Regions from separate parts of the Limnohabitans sp. genome, predicted to be linked through region 1. Evidence: predicted binding sites of a transcription regulator. Region 1 holds the regulator's gene; the other holds the start of a gene.
What was found. Region 1 encodes FNR, which switches genes on or off when oxygen is low (the NO sensors DNR and NnrR bind a similar motif). Its sites were predicted from a motif close to TTGATNNNNATCAA; they were not measured.
Positions count from the first base shown of each region.

Region 2: a site for FNR is predicted at 5,883-5,896, ahead of HEQ17_RS13545 (DUF2189 domain-containing protein). Genes of this name have one in related genera too.

Region 1 covers NZ_JAAVVW010000003.1:422,369-431,726, reverse strand. The annotation lists gene HEQ17_RS05140 (cobyrinate a,c-diamide synthase) at 1-546, opposite strand, end outside; gene HEQ17_RS05135 (TonB-dependent siderophore receptor) at 555-2,408, opposite strand; cobalamin riboswitch at 2,476-2,723, opposite strand; gene HEQ17_RS05130 (DUF904 domain-containing protein) at 2,808-3,035, shown strand; gene HEQ17_RS05125 (cell division protein ZapA) at 3,032-3,370, shown strand; gene HEQ17_RS05120 (sulfite exporter TauE/SafE family protein) at 3,644-4,459, shown strand; gene HEQ17_RS05115 (sulfite exporter TauE/SafE family protein) at 4,503-5,198, opposite strand; gene fnr (fumarate/nitrate reduction transcriptional regulator Fnr) at 5,595-6,314, shown strand; gene HEQ17_RS05105 (nitrogen fixation protein FixH) at 6,348-6,692, opposite strand; gene ccoG (cytochrome c oxidase accessory protein CcoG) at 6,718-8,175, opposite strand; gene ccoP (cytochrome-c oxidase, cbb3-type subunit III) at 8,175-9,095, opposite strand; gene HEQ17_RS05090 (cbb3-type cytochrome c oxidase subunit 3) at 9,135-9,275, opposite strand; gene ccoO (cytochrome-c oxidase, cbb3-type subunit II) at 9,285-9,358, opposite strand, start outside.
Region 2 covers NZ_JAAVVW010000003.1:2,116,400-2,125,757, reverse strand. The annotation lists gene HEQ17_RS13570 (indolepyruvate ferredoxin oxidoreductase family protein) at 1-2,514, shown strand, start outside; gene minE (cell division topological specificity factor MinE) at 2,609-2,869, opposite strand; gene minD (septum site-determining protein MinD) at 2,873-3,688, opposite strand; gene minC (septum site-determining protein MinC) at 3,726-4,481, opposite strand; gene HEQ17_RS13550 (DUF2788 domain-containing protein) at 4,764-4,973, opposite strand; gene HEQ17_RS13545 (DUF2189 domain-containing protein) at 4,973-5,848, opposite strand; gene HEQ17_RS13540 (IS256 family transposase) at 6,021-7,235, shown strand; gene HEQ17_RS13535 (Spy/CpxP family protein refolding chaperone) at 7,274-7,771, opposite strand; gene HEQ17_RS13530 (cation transporter) at 7,869-8,066, opposite strand; gene HEQ17_RS13525 (cation-translocating P-type ATPase) at 8,132-9,358, shown strand, end outside.

The DNA of each region.
Region 1 (9,358 bases):
GAAGGCCGGGTCACGCATCACGGCGCCCAGCCAGGTGGACGGTGCATGCGCGTCGCCGACGGGCAATGCCGCCTGCAGCATCTGCGCATGCCGCTCGCTGGCCACGCGGTTGGCCAACACACCGGCCCAGGGCAAGCCTGGGCGGTAGTGCTGCAAGCCAAACGCCAGTGCGCCAAACGTGCCCGCCATGGCAGACGCATCGATTACCGCCAACACGGGCAACCCAAACCGCCCCGCCAGATCCGCCGCACTGGGCTCGCCATCGAACAGACCCATGACCCCTTCTACGATGATCAGGTCTGCATCTCGCGCAGCTTCATGAAGGCGAGTCCGCACATCGTCTTCACCTGTCATCCACAAATCTATGTTGTGCACCGGCTGGCCCGTGGCCAGCTCAAGCCACATCGGATCCAAAAAATCCGGCCCACACTTAAAAGCCCGCACCCGCATGCCGGCGCGCGCATGCAGACGCGCCAATGCAGCGGTGATCGTGGACTTACCCTGGCCGGAGGCAGGTGCGGCAACGAGGACAGCGGGCGTTTGCATTTTTGAAGTCAATCGGTCCATTGCAGTGAGACAAACAAATTTCGTCCTGGCGTCGTGAAGCCGTTAGCCAGTGAATAAGTTTTGTCACCTAAATTGTTTAAACGCCCAACGATCCGCCAATTTTTATCCCACCGGTAACTGGAGCCCAGGTTAAAGACGCCATACCCAGGTAAAGTCAAGTTGCTCGCTGAGTCAAAACGATCACCAGAAAGTCTTAATTCTGCAAAAGGTGTCCAAGGGCCAACGCGATGATTCACTTGGGCTCGAACCATGTTGCGCGCTACCCTGGATACCCGTGCATTGGTCGGTTTTAAACGCGGATCGGCGTAGTCGTAAGAGGTTGACAGGCGGGTGTCCGACCACGACCGTTCCCAGTTGAACGTTGCACCTTCCAAGACTGCCAGGCTAGATTGAACATTGGTCGCAGTGTTGATGAAACCTTGGACGTCGTTCTGGTAAATAACCATGCCGGCTCGTTGAGATCCAGCGCTGTATCGAATTCCGATTTCATGAGACTTGCCTTCCTGCGGTTTAAGCGCAGTGTTACCAAATCCGGGGAAATACAACTGGTTGAATGAAGGCGCCTGAAACGTAGTGCCGACATTGCCGACCAACCGCCAATCGCTGTTGAGCTTGTATCCGCCGGAAACTGACCAAGTATTGAAATTACCGAATTGTGAGTTTTGGTCATGGCGTGCTGTTAGCAATGCGTCCCATCCATCGGCACGTTTGGAGTAGGACGCTACAAAACCACGCATCGTACGTTCACGAACTGTGTAGGCGGTAGAGCTGTCCACTTCGTCAAGGCGATGTTCAGCTATCAGAGAAAGACTGTCATTGCCGATCCGTAAGTTGTTTTGCCATGAGAACTGCTGTCGGTGGGTGTTGAAACGGCTTTCCCCAGCTAAAGTGTTATCGGATTCCAGCAAATAACGGCTGGGTGAAAGATCTTTGGATTGACCTATTTTCAGGATGGATGACCAGGATGGTGTCCATTTTGCGGCCCAATCCAAGGATAACTGGCGCATGGAAGGGACATTTACAGCCCGGAGATTGCCTGCATTGGTGCCAACAGGCGTGGGGGATGGTGCCCCGTCAAAGTCGTACTCGCCTTGACTGTGCAATAGGTTTAAATTTAGCTCGTGCAATTCGCTGAGTTTCCACTGAAGGCTACCGTCCACACTGGTAAAGACGTAACCATCTTTGTCTTTGTTGAATCCTGAAGCGTTTTGTGTTTTCACATTGATGCCGTCAGCACGTTCACGCGATGCACCCAGACTGTAGCCCCAGGCTCCGCTGCGACCTGAAAGGCTGACGCCAAGCTGGCCTTGCCCGTCGCTACCCAAACCAGCCGTTACGGACCTTTGTAATCCGTCTACAGGTTCACGAGTAAAAATTTGAATGACTCCGCCAACGGCATCAGGTCCGTACAGAGCGGCTGCAGCCCCACGCAGCACTTCCACTCGCTCGATGCGCCCTAGTGGCAAGTTTTCAAGTGAAAATGAACCCAAGGTGGCCGAACCCACCCGGACACCGTTGACCAACAAAATGGCTTGCGAAGCAGAGGCACCTCTAAGCGACACACTGGTAGAAGAACGATAACTACCATTGGTTACGAGTTGAACCCCAGACAAACTTGCCAACACGTCACCTAAAGATTGAAGTCCAGCGTTTTGTAGTGTCTCGCGGTCGATGATCGAGACATCCGCCAGAACGTCGGACAAGGATTGGGGCATTCGACTGGCAGTGATCACCACAGGATTTACATCGGAAACTTGTGCGTTTGCGGAGGACGCCAAAATGACATGAAGGACAGATAAAAAAGTCACGGCAACGGCCGCTCGAATGGAACGATTTTTCATTTGAAACTAACAAGTCAAACGCCCTCACCGCCTTCCCCGACAGTGCATGGGCTTTACAACCTGTCTTGCGACAGGTCACCTTGTTGGCCGGTATCCGGGCTGGCAGAGCGACCTTCATCACCTTCCCAGCCGCCTGTTTCAGGGCGACCAGTGGTTTGAGATGAAAGCGGGGTTTTCAAATGATTGAAAACCCGTCTGCTTACCGTTGCGGGGGCAGCGCAGGTTAGGTGGGCCATGATGGCTTGTCCCTCCTGCTTCCCGTTTAACTGCGGGCCGTGAACCGGCATCGCGAGCACCAACAAACAGTGATTCTAGTTGCAAAGCTGTCATCCAACCTACAAATTCCTTGAGCGGCAAGGCGCACGTTCTACAATGAGGGCCTTACCTTCAGAGTCTGCCATGGCCCACTCCAACACCATCGATCAAATTGCCGAACGCGTGGATCACCTGTTGCTGCGTCACGAAGAGCTTCAGAGAACCAATGCTTTGTTGACTCAGCAAGTGCAGTCCCTGACTTCAGAGCGCGATCAACTCAAATCCCGCTTGTCGGCGGCCAGGGCCCGGGTCGACGCCCTGATCGAACGCCTGCCTGCCTCTGCCACCACCTCGCCACAGGCCTCCACATGAGCAACAAACAATTGGATGTCCAGATCATGGGCCAAAGCTACATCCTGGGTTGCCCCGTGGGGGGCGAGGAAGGGTTGCTGTCTGCGGTACGCAAAGTCGATGCGGCGATGTGCAAAATTCGTGATGCCGGAAAAATCAAGGCGCGCGATCGCATTGCGGTTCTGGCTGCCCTGAACCTGGCTTTCGAACAACTGGATACCCCCCCTGACACTGCAGGCAGTGCCAGCTCTGCTCCTGCTCCCGGCAATGATCTCTCGCCGGACTCGCAGGCACGTTTGCAAGGACTGCTTGAGCGCCTGGACCGGGTCATCAAGCAGGATGGCCAACTGCTTTGAGCGATGCGCCCTGGCCAGGCGGACCATCTGCCTGTCAACCCCTGGCTCAAAGTCCTACAATGGGGTCGTCTGCAGTGCATGCCGGGCTTTATATTTCCTTGAACCAATGCTCCTAGAGCCCGGGCTTGGTACATTGGCTGGTGAGCGTGATCATCTCGCGTCAGATGAACCCAACGCCAGTCTGCCCTCGCCCACCTGAACCCCGGTTCAGGATGCCGGTCCGGTGGCACTTGCAGACACCTTTTCCAGATACCCCCTCTTTTCTGATTTCCCATGAACTTTGAACCCCTGTTGCTGGTCGAGTTGGCTGTTCTGGGCCTTTTCACAGGCTTTTTGGCGGGCCTGCTGGGCATTGGGGGGGGCATGATCATGGTGCCATTTCTCACGTACTTTTTGGGCGCACGCGGTGTCAGTGCTGATCTGGCGGTAAAAATGGCCATTGCCACCTCCATGGCCACCATCATCTTTACCTCGGTGTCCAGCGTGCGTGCCCATCACCAGAAAAAGGCTGTGCGATGGGATTTGGTCAAAGGTTTGGCACCGGGCATCGTCATCGGCAGTTTGCTGGGCAGTTTGACGATTTTTTCCTTTGTCAAAGGCAGCTACCTTGCCTTGTTCTTCGCTTTGTTTGTGGGGTTTTCGGCGACACAAATGTTTCTCGACAAAAAACCTGCCCCTTCACGTCAGGTGCCAGGCTTGCAAGGCCTGATGGGAGCTGGTGGCCTGATTGGTCTGCTTTCGGGCTTGGTCGGTGCTGGTGGGGGCTTCATCAGTGTGCCCTTCATGACTTGGTGCAACGTGGCCATTCATCATGCGGTGGCCACGAGTGCGGCCTTGGGCTTTCCGATTGCCCTGGCCAACGTCGTCGGTTACATCTTCAGTGGTCAGGGCGTGCAAAACCTGCCCGCTGACAGCTTTGGCTACTTGTGGCTTCCTGCTTTGGTGGTGATTGCCATTTGCAGTGTTTTGATGGCTCCGGTCGGCGCCGCAACTGCACACAAACTGCCGGTCAAACAACTCAAGCGCATTTTCGCCAGTGTGCTCTACTTGTTGGCTGCTTATATGTTTTACAAAGGCTTTTCCGCTTGAGTCATCCAGCCACTGCAGGTGCCAGCGCCACCTGAATGGGCAGTCAGACCACAGAATTTGACAGGGGCGTGATGCACCATGGGGCCTGATCATGCACCAGACCCCTCCACAAAGCCCAGCCCGATACGGCCGCCAGGGCCAGGCCTGCGACACGCATGCCCCAGGAGCCATCGCCCACCGACTGTAAGCGCAAAAACAACCACGGACCCGCCCACAAACTGAGGCTGCTGCCCAGCGCAAATAAGGCCATGGTGCCTGCACCTGCCAAGGGCTGACTGGTCAATGCCGCCACCATCAAAGCAGAATACAACAGACCACAAGGCATCAAGGCCCACAAACCGCCCACCATCCAGGGAGCCGCGCGGCCCCAACGGGTATTGAAACGGCGCACACGGGTCCACAGGCTGCGTGCCCCCTCGTCTAGCCAAAGCGGCTGACGAGCCTGCACCATCAGCAACAAGCCCAGCACCAGGGCAGCCACATGCAACAGTGTCCAGACGGGTCGAATGGCCGCTGACTGCGTCGTCAACCAACCCAAACCCTGGACGCTGGCGGCAGTTAAAGCACCCAACAACGAGTAGCCGCCCAAGCGTCCCAGGTGGAAGGCCAGCAACGCCTGACCCCGGCGCTCACCGGCCACCTGGCCCAGGCCCGCACAGGCTGCTCCACACATGGCCACGCAGTGTGGGCCGCCCAGCAGCCCCATCATCAAGGCCGTGATGGCCAAAGAGCTTTGCATCGCGTATCTGCTTCCAGGTCCTACAGCCTCATTGACTGCGAAGCAGAAGAGGCAGGCAAACCGCTTTGGTTCTTGCAGCAAAAGTGGCCACGGTCGGCCTGGGGACTTCGGTCAGTGTCAGGGCAAGAAGTGTCATGAGGTCATGGCACGTCGACATGCACCCACCATTCAGGTTTGAAGAAGGACATGTATCAACCTTGGATAAAAAAAATGTTCCAAACAATGACACCACTTTGACCGATTGTTTTTTTCCATGCATTGACTGAGGTCAAAATTTTTACCTGTTTTTGATGAATTCGAGCATCAAAAGGGTATCGCCGCCACTCCATTGGAATTTTGGGTTTAAGCTCAAGGCTTGATCTAAGGCAAATCCATCGCCCAACCATGAGATAAACCATGAATCCCCAAGCCATCAAAGTCGCCTGCTCCAATTGCAACTTGCGGGAGTTGTGCATGCCCATGGGCTTGAACGACCAGGACCTGAACCGCCTGGACGACCTGGTGGCCGTGCGTCGCAAAGTCAAGCGGGGCACTGCATTGTTCACCAACGGCGAAAAGTTCACCTCTCTGTATGCCATCCGTACCGGCTTTTTCAAGACTTGCCTGGCGACCGAAGACGGGCGCGACCAGGTCACAGGCTTTCAGATGGCAGGCGAGATCATTGGCCTGGACGGCATCGTGAACGACCAACACAGCTGCGATGCGGTGGCCCTGGAAGATGCCGAAGTGTGTGTCATGCCTTTTGACCGAATTGAGGAAATCTCACGCGAAGTCACTGCTTTACAACACCACGTGCACAAAATCATGAGCCGCGAGATCGTGCGCGAGCACGGCGTGATGCTGCTGCTGGGCAGCATGCGGGCCGAAGAGCGTCTGGCCGCCTTTTTGCTGAACCTGGTGCAGCGCCTGCATGCGCGCGGGTTTTCGCAGTCCGAGCTGGTCTTGCGCATGACGCGCGAGGAGATCGGCAGTTACCTGGGCCTCAAGCTCGAAACCGTCAGCCGAACCTTTTCCAAATTCGTGGAAGAGGGCACCGTGGAAGTCAAACAGCGGCATGTTCGCATCCTGGATGCCGAGGCCTTGCAGCGTATGGTGAACAACAACCAATGCCATTGATGCCACGCCGGGCATCTGAGGCCATCCGCCCTGTCAACGTCCTGACTTCTCCGAACACACCTCACCCAGCCCATTCACCTGCGCACAATCGACCGGCCGACCACTGCCCGTGATGGGGTGCATCTGGGTTGCGCCGGGCAACTCGCCGGTAGCGGCATGGTTTCGCCCCTGCATGGCTGGCGCATGGGTGATGCCCTGTCTCTCTTGCACGGCGGTGCGCGGCGTCACTTGCAGCACAGGGTCAGGGTTGGCCAAGGCAATGTAGAACGTGATGAAACCCGCCACCACCACTACAGCAGGACCGGCCAGCACCATCCACACCAAACCAAAGCGCCACCAGGCTTGTTCTGTCGAAGCAGGTTTCATGGCTTTGTTCATGGAAATCTTTCTGCAAGGAGATGCCTCAACGGGGCATCAGGAATATGGTTTTTTCTGTCAACTGCCCCAAGGACCGACCCGAAGGATCGGCAGCATCGATTTTGAAATCGATCGGGTGCGAGCCTGCGGTGACAGCATCGTACGGCACCTGCAACTGCACGGATACCCAACGCGACTCGGTGGCAGCCACCTGCACCTCGGACTCTCCCGCCAGTCGCAGGCCGGGTAAGCCATGTGCCTGCAACTTGAATGTCAAAACTTGTTCAGCTGCGTTCATGATTTGCAGTCGGTACACGTTTTCAATCTGGCCACCCGCCACGATGCGGGCCAAAGTGGCTCGGTCACGCTCAATGTCCACCTTGAAAGGCGTGCGCAGCCACAAAGAGACACCGACACCCAAAATGATGGTCGACAGCACTGCGGTGTAGATCAGCACACGGGGTCGGAAAATTCGTCGCAAGGTTTGAGCCCTTGTCCAGCCATTGTCTAAGGCATTTTGCGTTGAGAACTTGACCAGCCCCCGCGCATAACCGACCTTGTCCATCACCGTATCGCACACATCGGCGCAGGCCCCGCAACCAATGCACTCGTATTGCAGGCCCCGGCGGATGTCGATGCCCGTGGGGCAGACCTGTACGCACAAGGTGCAGTCCACGCAAGCCCCAAGACCCAAGGCTTGGGGGTCAGCTTTTTTGGAGCGGGCACCTCTGGGCTCTCCTCGCGCCTCGTCGTAGGTGACGATCAGCGTGTCCTTGTCGAACATGGCGCTTTGAAAGCGCGCATAGGGACACATGTATTTGCACACCTGCTCGCGCATGAAACCCGCGTTGCCATAAGTAGCCAAGCTGTAGAACAGGATCCAGAACACCTCCCACGGGCCAAAACCGAGTGACAGGATCGACGCCGTCAGCTCGCGGATGGGGGTGAAGTAGCCCACAAAGCTGAAACCCGTCCACAGAGAAAGCACGATCCAGGCCAATTGCTTGCCGGTTTTGCGTGCGAACTTGTTCAGGCTCGGGGGGGCGGCATCCAGCCGCAAACGGGACGATCGGTCACCCTCAAATTGGCGCTCGATCCAGATGAAAATTTCACTGTAAACCGTTTGAGGGCAAGCAAAACCACACCACAACCGCCCCGCCACCGCCGTGAACAAAAAAAGGGATAAGGCCGAGATGACCAGCAAACCCGTCAGGTAAATGAAGTCTTGCGGGTACAGCACCAGACCGAAAATATAAAAACGCCGCGCACCCAAATCAAACAACACCGCCTGGCGCTGCCCCCATTCGACCCATGGCAGGCCATAAAAGACCAGTTGCGTGATGGCTACCATGAACCAACGCCATTGGGCAAACACGCCCTGCACACTGCGTGGATAGACTTTCTGGTGCGCTTGGTAAAGTGACACCATCTCCCCTTCGCCCTCGGCGGGCACAGGGGTGATCGGAATCACTGGATGGGGGGGCTGCTGTTGCGGAGTCGACATCACTTGGCTGCGCTGACCACTGCCCTGTTGGACAGACCCCAGACATAGGAAGCGAGCACGTGGATTTGCGCTGCAGTCAGCTTGTCGCCTTGCGCGGGCATCTGGTTAACCTTGCCATTGTTGATGATGCTGACAATGGCACTCTCCCCCCAGCCGTGCAACCAAATGTCGTCGGTCAGGTTGGGGGCACCCATCGCATGGTTGCCCTTGGCATCCATGCCGTGACAGGCAGCGCAGGTGCCGTACTTCGATTTACCAAGGGCAGCACGCACAGAGTCGTGCGGGCTCTTGGACAAGCTCAACACATAGTGCGCTAAGTTGCGCACATCTTCAGGCGTGCCAACCGCTGCAGCCATGGGGGGCATATTGCCCGCACGCCCTTGCACCAAACTGGTTTTGATCGCGTCGGGTGTGCCGCCATAGAGCCAATCGGCGTCGGCCAGGTTGGGAAAACCTTTGCTGCCGCGCGCGTCAGAGCCATGGCACTGTGCACAGTTGTTCATGAACAAGCGATCACCAATGACCAAAGCCTGAGGATCTTTGGACACGTCTTCCGGCGGCATACCCTGAAACTTGGCATACAAAGGGGCCACTTCGGCGTTGCCTTTGGCCACTTCGGTTTCGTACTGACTCGCCGAGGACCAGCCAAACTTTCCTGCCAGGCTGCCGGCACCCGGGTACATCGCCAGGTAAATCAAGCCAAAAAGGATGGTGATGACGAACAATCCTACCCACCAGCGGGGCAGCGGGTTGTTCATTTCCCGCAGATCACCGTCCCAGACATGGCCGGTGGTGTGGTCGTTGGCGGTCATAGCCCTGGCCTTGCCGCTGAACCAGAGCAAAAGCAGGCAGGCGATGATGCTGACCAGCGTCAGGCCTGCCACGTACCAGTGCCAGAAATTGCTGATGAAGTCACTCATGGGGGTTCCTTGGTATCTCTTTCGGTTGCACAGGACAGCTCAATCGTCCTGACTGAAGGGCAAGTTCGCCGCTTCGTCGAAGCTGGCCTGATTTCGCCGAGACCAGGCCCACACCACGATGCCGATGAAGGCGGCAAAGGCGAGCAAGGTCACGATGGAGCGCAATGTGTTGATGTCCATGACCGTTCCTTATTTGCGATGGGTGCCCAGCACCTGGAGGTAGGCGACTACAGCATCCAGCTCGGTCTTGTCTTTCAGCTCGC
Region 2 (9,358 bases), 1.7 Mb from region 1:
GGTCTGCGCGAGATTTTGGTGGTGGAAGAAAAACGCCAAGTCATCGAATACCAACTCAAGGAAGAGCTGTACAACTGGCGCGACGATGTGCGCCCCACCATCGTGGGCAAATTCGACGAAGCCGATGGCGACACCTCGGGCGGCGAATGGTCCATTCCCAACCCGACCGAGCGCACCTTGCTGCGTGCCAACGCAGACCTGACGCCCGCCATCATCGCCCGCGCCATCGCCAAGCGCCTGAAAAAGCTAGGCATCGACGCCGACGCCACCGCACGCATCGACGCACACTTGGCCATCCTGGAGGGCAAAGACGCGCTGATGAAGACCCGGTCCCCTGGGGCGGTAGCAGAACGCCAGCCCTGGTTTTGTTCGGGCTGCCCACACAACACGTCCACCAAGGTGCCCGAAGGCTCACGCGCCATGGCGGGCATCGGCTGCCACTTCATGACCATCTGGATGGACCGCAGCACCGATGGCTTCACCCAGATGGGCGGCGAAGGTGTGCCATGGAGCGGCCAACAACCCTTCTGCACCGACCAACACATCTTTGCCAACATCGGCGACGGCACTTACTTTCACAGTGGTATTTTGGCGGTGCGCCAGAGCGTGGCTTCGGGTGTGAACATCACTTACAAAATTTTGTACAACGACGCCGTCGCCATGACCGGGGGGCAGCCCGTCGGTGAACGAGCCGAAGGCCACAGCGTGGTGCAAATCGCCATGAGCATGAAAGCCGAAGGTGCGCAACGCATTGTGGTGGTCACTGACGAACCCGATAAATACGATGGCGTGGCTTTGGTCGAAGGTGTGCGCGTGTTCCACCGCGACGAACTTGACCGCATTCAGCGCGAAATGCGCGAGATCAAAGGCACCACCATCATCATTTATGACCAAACCTGCGCCACTGAAAAACGCCGCCGCCGCAAGCGCGGCACCCTGGTCGACCCTGCTGTTCGGGTGATGATCAACGAAGAGGTGTGTGAGGGGTGCGGCGACTGTGGCGTGCAGTCCAACTGCCTGTCGGTCGAACCGCTTGAAACGCCTTTGGGGCGCAAACGCACCATCAACCAAAGCACCTGCAACAAGGACACCAGTTGCCTCAAGGGCTTTTGCCCGAGCTTTGTCACGGTGGAAGGCGGCACCTTCAAAAAGAAAGCCACCGCGACCCGTGCAGCCCCAGACCCTGCCGCGTTGGGTGCATTGCCCGAGCCCAAACTGCCCCTCATCGACCAGCCGTGGGGCATGGTGGTGGCGGGCGTGGGGGGCACAGGTGTCATCACCATTGGCCAGCTGCTCGGCATGGCCGCGCACATAGAGGGCAAAGGCATCGTCACCCAAGACTCGGCAGGTCTGGCCCAAAAAGGCGGCGCCACTTGGAGCCACATCTTGGTGGCCAACACCCAAGATGAGATCCGAACCACACGCGTCAGCATGGCTGCTGCCGACCTGATCATTGGTTGCGACCCCATCGTCAGTGCTTCCAAAGAAACCACGGTGCGCATGCGTGCAGGTCGCACCCATGTGGCCCTGAACAGCAACAGCACACCCACCGCTGCTTTTGTGAAAAATGGCAATTGGCAAAACCCGGTTGACCAATGTGTGGCCGAAATTACGGCGCAAGTTGGTGTGTCGGGCGTTGGCGCTTTTGATGCCGATGCCCTGGCCAAACAACTCATGGGCGACACCATTTATGTGAACCCGATGCTGCTGGGCTACGCCTGGCAAATGGGCTGGGTGCCCTTGCATCGCGAGTCTTTGGTGCGGGCCATTGAGCTCAATGATGTGCAGGTCAAAAACAACTTGGCCGCTTTCGAGTGGGGCCGTCACGCAGCGCATCAAATCGACGCACTGATGCAAACCCTGCAGCCCGTGCAAGTGATCCAGTTCAAAAAACGTGAATCTTTGGACGACCTGATCGCTGACCGCATGGCACGACTGACCGATTACCAAGACGCGGCTTATGCCCAGCTTTACCAAAGCATCGTGGGCCGTGTGCAAACCACCGAAGCGCCTTTGGGTAAAACACTCTTGAGCGAAACGGTGGCGCGTCAACTGTACCGCCTGATGGCCTACAAAGACGAATACGAAGTGGCCCGTTTGCACACACAAACGGGTTTCATGGAACGTCTTCAAAACAGTTTTGAGGGCGACTTCAAGGTGCACTACCACTTGGCCCCGCCGCTTTGGTCCAAACGCAACAGCCAAGGTGAATTGGTCAAAAGAAAGTTCGGCCCCGTCATGCTCACGGGCTTCAAACTTTTGGCCAAACTCAAGGGTTTGCGCGGCACCAAACTCGATTTTTTTGGCAAAACCGAAGAACGGCAGACCGAACGCGCCCTGATCCGCGAATACATGGCACACATCGAACGCAACTTGACGCAACTGTCAGAGCAAACCCATGCCCATGCGGTCAAAGTGGCCCAGGTGCCAGAGAACATCAAAGGCTATGGGCATGTCAAAGAACGCAATATTCGCGCAGCACGCTCCTTGTGGGCATCTTTGGACCAACCATAAAAAAACCATGGCCCTGATCAAGGGGCCATGGCATTTTGAAACACCGCATCAGAGACAAGCAAGTAACGGCTCAAAAAAGCCGCAACAACAGGACTCAGCGTGAGTCGGGCAATTCGATTTTGACTTCCAGCACCTCAAGGTTGTCCTGACGCTCCAAATTGACTTTGATGTCGTTGGGGTTGATCTTGATGTACTTGCTGATCACCGCCACCAGTTCACGCTGCAAATCAGGCAGGTAATCGGGCTCAGCGGCATTGCGGCCACTGCGCTCGTGTGCCAGGATGATTTGCAGGCGCTCTTTGGCCATGCCGGCAGTTTTCTTCTTTTCGCCCAACAGGAAGGAAAGAAACGACATGGTTCACTTGCCTCCAAACAAACGTTTGAAGAAACCGGGTTTTTCAGCTTCGGTGAAACGCATGGGCTTGTCTTCGCCCAAGAAACGATCGATCACGTCTTTGTATGCCTCGGAGACATCGCTGTTGACCATGTGGATCGCAGGTGTGCCTTGGTTGGAAGCTTGCAACACATTTTCGCTTTCAGGAATGACGCCCAACAACTTGATGCGCAAGATGTCCTGAATGTCTTGCAGCGACAGCATCTGCCCTTCTTCAACCCGGTTGGGGTTGTAGCGGGTGATCAAGAGGTGCTCTTTGATCGGGTCTGCGCCGTCAATCGCACGTTTGGTTTTGCTGCCCAACATGCCCAGGATGCGGTCTGAGTCACGCACCGAAGACACTTCCGGGTTGGTCACCACCAAGGCCTCGTCGGCAAAGTGCATGGCCATCAATGCACCAGTCTCGATGCCGGCAGGCGAGTCACACACGATGTACTCGAAACCCATGCCACTCAGGTCATTCAAAACCTTTTCAACGCCTTCTTGAGACAAGGCATCTTTGTCGCGGGTTTGAGAAGCCGCCAACACAAACAAGTTGTCACATTGTTTGTCTTTGATGAGGGCTTGGTTCAAGTTGGCTTCGCCCTGGATCACGTTGATCAGGTCATACACCACGCGGCGTTCGCAGCCCATGATCAGGTCCAGATTGCGCAGGCCCACATCAAAGTCAATGACAGCAGTCTTGAAACCTTTGAGGGCCAAGCCCGTGGCGAAACTGGCGCTGGTCGTGGTTTTACCCACGCCGCCTTTGCCAGAGGTCACAACAACGATTTTTGCCATGGATAAACTTTCTTGGACAAAATGAAAATGAAAAAATTCAAAGATTCAAAGGCTTGATCAGCAACTTGTCCCCTTCGGGGTCCGATTGCAAACTGACCTGGGCTGTTTTGCCCAACACCTCATTGGACAAGGGATTTTCACTGGTCCGGTAAACACCGGCAATGGAAATGAGCTCAGGTTCCATGACCAAAGCAAAAATTTTGGCTTGGGTATTGCCCCTGGCTCCAGCAATTGCTTTTCCACGCAAAGAACCATACACATGAATGTGCCCATCGGCAATGACCTCAGCGCCCGCATTGACCATCGCCAACACAATCAAGTCTCGCCCCTTGGCATAAACCTGTTGGCCTGAACGCAAAGGCTTGTCGACCACCATGGCTTCTACGGCAACAGATGAGGCAGCGGGTCGAACATGATCCATGGATGCAGACACCTCGGCCAACTGAACAGAACGCCGAATGCGGGCATCGGAAGCATCCACCAGGCCAAGACCCTTGGCATGCTCCAAAAATGCATCCTTGGCCCCTTTGATGGCCAGAGGAACCAATGCATGCTCTCGCAAGACCTCCATCAAGGTTTGCAAATCTGCCGCTTTGAACTCGCTTTCGAGCTGGCTGACATCGATCAACAAAGGATCTTGCTCAAAAAACCCCGGACTTGCGTCCATTTGCCGTTTCAAAGCCGCAACCAACAGCGAGATGTCGGTGGATTTGAGGATCAAGGCCACCAAGGACAAATCTGCACTTTTGATGTCGTAACAGTTGGAAGAAGCGTCTTCTTGAACAATCGCCATGGTGCCGCTGGGGTTGGAAAGGGGCAAATCTTACCAGTGCATCCTTGCCTTGTTATCTTTCTTTCTCTATATATCAATGAATAGTGGTAGTAGTAAGGACAGCCCTTTGTTGTGGACAAGGTGGTTTTTCCTTTGCATGACAAGCACTTGGCCTGCTTTTTAGCTTGTGTGTGACTCTGCTTTTGTGCTGTCGCAGCAAAATGAACAACTTTTTAAAAATTGATCAAACTGTGGATAACTTAGGGTTTTTGCATTTCTTATCCACAGACTTGTTTAGAAGCTTTATTTGTCAATCCAGTACTGGATCACGGCTTTGACCAAAAAACCCAACATGCCAAAAGCCAGACCCGTAAAAATAACAAAAGTGCCAAATTTTCCGGCTTTCGATTCCCAGGCCAGTTGCACCACAATGAACAGCATGTACAGCATGAACGCTGTTATGCCCACTGTCAGGCCAAACCAGGCAAACTGTTCTTCGGTAAAACCCCACATCACAGCTTATCCTGACCGGACAAGCGTTCGGGAAGGGAGGTGGTGTCCACCAAATCTCGGTAGGCGTGCCAGGACGCATGGCCCAGCATGGGAACGATCAACACCAACCCCACAAACAGCATCAACACACCCAAAAGGCTGAACCCCATGATCAGCAAGGCCCATAAAGCCATGGGAACAGGGTGGGTCAGCACCGTTTTCCAACTGATCAGCACCGCTTGCAAGGTGTTGACCTTGCGGTCCAACATCAAAGGCATGGCCACCACGCTGGATGCAAAAACCGGGGCCGCCATCAACCCTCCCAAAGCCAACCACAACTCAAACACATGGTGGTCTGGGCTGAGCACGACATGGTGGATGAAATCCGTGGGGGTGTGGATGGGAGCAGGTGTCAGCAAGGTGATCAGGGCGGAAGAAGTCAAAACCCAACCTGTTCCGGTAAAGCCCAGCAACAAACCAAAACGAACCAAACACCAATAGCTTGTCGGTTCATTGAACCGCTGGGTTTGCCAGCGTGTCCAGGTTTTGAACAGCAAACCGGGGTCAACGCGCTCTTTGCGCTCAATGGCGCGACTCATGGCATACAAACTGGTGGCCAACACCGGGGCCACCACCAAAAACCCCGACACCGCACTGGCCAAAAACCAAAATCTGTCGTGTGCCAGCCAAGTGATCAAGCCACCGCCCAATGCCAACACCAGGCCATGCATCAGGCTCAACCAGGGTGAATGCCAAATGTCCTTCAGGCCCAACCACAACCATTCAAAAGGGTGTTGCCAGGTGATGGGCAATATCTCGGGCAATCGCAACCGGACACGGTGACGCGCGGGAGGGGTTTGGGGTGACGAAGGGGGTGGAGAGGCGCTGGAGGTCATGGCAACAAGCTTAACGCTGTACGATTTTTAAAAATTGACATGCATCAAACGCACAAAAGGCTGCCGAAGCAGCCCTTGGCAGATTGAAAAAACCTGATCAATGGAGGGTGTCCTAAATTTTGTGTAAACGGTCAAATGGCAGGAAACTGCCGAACATCCAGAAAGATGAACCATGACCGTCAGCAACGAATTGATCGACCAGCTGCTCGCTGGCTATAAAAAACCTGAAGACCTCATCGGCGAGAACGGCCTGCTCAAGCAGCTGACCAAGCGCCTTGTGGAGCGCGCTTTGGAAGCCGAGATGACCGAGCACTTGGGTCACACCAAGAATGCCAGCGTGGCCAACGCCGCTGGCAATGCCCGCAACGGCAAAAGCAAAAAGACCCTCAAAGGCGACTTTGGCGAGCTGCCCATTGATATCCCCCGTGATCGCCACGCCAGCTTTGAGCCGCAGATCGTGCCCAAGCACCAGACGCGCTGGACAGGTTTTGATGACAAGATTTTGTCCCTGTATGCCCGAGGCATGACGGTACGTGAGATTCAGGGGCATCTCCAGGAAATGTATGGCACCGAGGTGTCGCCCACGCTGATCTCATCGGTTACGGATGCCGTCATGGACGAGGTCAAGGCTTGGCAGGCGCGTCCACTGGATGCGCTGTACCCGATCGTTTACCTGGACTGCATCCACGTCAAAACCCGTGACTCAGGCGTGGTGCGCAACAAGGCCGTATATCTGGCCTTGGGCATCAACATGGCGGGCGAGAAGGAAATCCTGGGGCTGTGGATTGCCCAGACCGAAGGGGCCAAGTTCTGGCTGCAGGTGGTCACGGAGCTCAAGAACCGGGGCGTGGCTGACATCTTCATCGCCTGCGTGGATGGCTTGAAGGGCTTTCCCGAGGCAATAGAGGCTGTATATCCGCAAACGGCGGTGCAGCTGTGTCTGGTGCACATGGTGCGCCACAGCCTGAACTATGTGAGCTGGAAGATGCGCAAAGTGGTGGCCGCAGACCTGAAGACCATCTACAGCAGCGCAACTGCGGATGATGCCGTGCTGCGGCTGCAGGAATTCGAAGAAAAATGGGGCGCTGACTACCCGACCATTGTGAAATCGTGGTGCAGCAACTGGGAGCGGATCGTGCCGTTCTTTGAATATCCTCCAGAGATTCGGCGGATCATTTACACGACCAACGCCATCGAGTCGGTGAACATGAGTCTGCGCAAGGTGACCAAGAGCCGGGGCTCGTTCCCCAGCGATGAGGCATTGCTGAAATTGTTCTACCTGGCGCTGAACAACATCAGCAAGAAGTGGACGATGCCGCTCAGAGATTGGAAAGCCGCATTGACCCGGTTTACCATTCAGTTCGAAGGCAGGATGCCCAATGACTGATCGCAGCCCCGTTTACACAAAATGCCGTACACCCTCGATCAATGCCTGCCGTGATGTCCACCACCGTGTTGCATGCGGTGCATGTCGCCACCCGTGCGACCCATGGCCTGGGCAGTTTCTTTATCAAAGATCTGTTGTTGCTCAGCACTCAGGCTTGCATAAAAAGCCTTGGTGCCATTGATGCGTTTTTGCATGTGTGCATCCCGTTCGGCTTTCATGGCTTGCATGCGCTCTAGCCGTTCGGGGGTGCTCATTTTTTCCATGCTGACTCGATCGGGGCGTGCCATGCGTTCAGGCTTTTGCATGGACTGGGCAAAATTGTTCCAGGCGCCATCTTGCGAAGCTTGCAGGTTCAGTTTGCCTTTGAGTTCAGCCAGGTGCTTGGCATGGCGAGCGCTCATTTTGGCGTGCATTTGTTCCATGCGTTCGCCGCGAGGCCCCGGGGTGAGTGCTTCGGTTGGGGTTTGCGCCATAGCCAGACCAGACAGACCCGCTAACAAAGAAGCGGCAATGAAAGAGGTGCAAATTGATTTCATAAGACATCCTTGGGTTGATGAGATGAACAATTCTGATCTGCCCATGTGTAGGGCAAGTGCATTCTTTGCAGTGATTTGTAAAGAAGAGTGAAACAGTTCACGTTGTCACACGATAACCTTCATCGGCGATCGCTTGGGCCAGGGCTTGGCGGCTTTGTTTTGAATCGACTTGCACCAGATTTTGAGTGCGGTCGATCACAACTTTGGCTTGGGCATCCAAAGCCAGCAAGGCTTTGGTCACGGCTTTTTCACAGTGACCACAAGTCATACCCTCAACAGTGAAAAATTGGTTCATGATGTTTCCTTTGGGCCAAAAGAGTTTGCGCTTTGCAAAGCATAGTCCATCGAGCCGCTCCGACCATGACACAGATCAAAACCAAATCCCAGACCCATGACATCGGCATTGACGGGATGACCTGCGCCTCATGCGTGAGCCGGGTCGAAAAAGCGTTGAAAAAAGTGCCGGGTGTCAGCTCCGTCAGTGTCAATTTGGCCACTGAATCGGCGCGTATTGAGGTCAGCGACCCCCAACTGACACAAGCGCATTTGCGGCGTGCCATCCGCGATGCAGGTTATGAAGCCCGACAAGCAGCCACTGCCCAAGACGATACCCAAAATGCTTCGCCGTGGACCGGTTTTGCCCCTGTGGCTTGGGGCTTGGTGCTGTCGGGCCCGTTGGTTTTGCCCATGCTGGGCGACTTGTGGGGCCAGCACTGGATGTTGCCAGCCTGGTTGCAGTTTGTCTTGGCCACGCCGGTTCAGTTCATTTTGGGCGCACGCTTTTACAAGGCTGGCTGGCACGCCCTCAAGGCACGCACCGGCAACATGGATTTGCTGGTGTCCATTGGCACCACGGCAGGTTGGGCTTTGTCGGTGTGGTTGTGGCTTACCGCGCACGAAGGCCATGTGCCGCACCTTTACTTTGAAGGCTCGGCGGTGGTCATCACTTTGGTGTTGCTCGGCAAGTGGTTGGAGAGACGCGCCAAACGGCAAACCACAGAAGCCATTCGCGCCCTGCACGCCTTGCGTCCGGACCGCGTGCATTGGCTCAGTGAAGAGGGTGAAATTGACGTACCGGTGGATGAAGTCCTCAAAGGGGACTTGATCGTGGTGCGCCCCGGAGAACGCTGTCCGCTCGACGGCGAGCTGGTCAAGGGCCAAACCCAGATGGACGAATCCATGCTCACAGGCGAACCTTTGCCCGTTTCCAAAAGTGTGGGTGCCAAGTTGACAGGCGGTGCCATCAATGGCGATGGTCGTGTGCTGATGCGCGTGACTGCCGTGGGCCACGAAACCGTGCTGTCGCACATCATTCGCCTGGTCGAAGATGCCCAAGCGGGCAAAGCGCCCATTCAGCGCCTGGTAGACCAAGTGGCCGCGGTGTTTGTGCCGGTGGTGATGTTGCTGGCGCTGGTCACGTTGGGCGTGTGGATGTTGCTGGGCGCGGGGTTTGAAGCCGCGCTCATCCAAGCTGTGGCGGTGTTGGTCATCGCTTGCCCCTGCGCGCTGGGCTTGGCCACGCCTGTGGCCATCATGGTGGGCACCGGGGTTGCTGCGCGCCATGGCGTTTTGATCAAGGACGCCCAA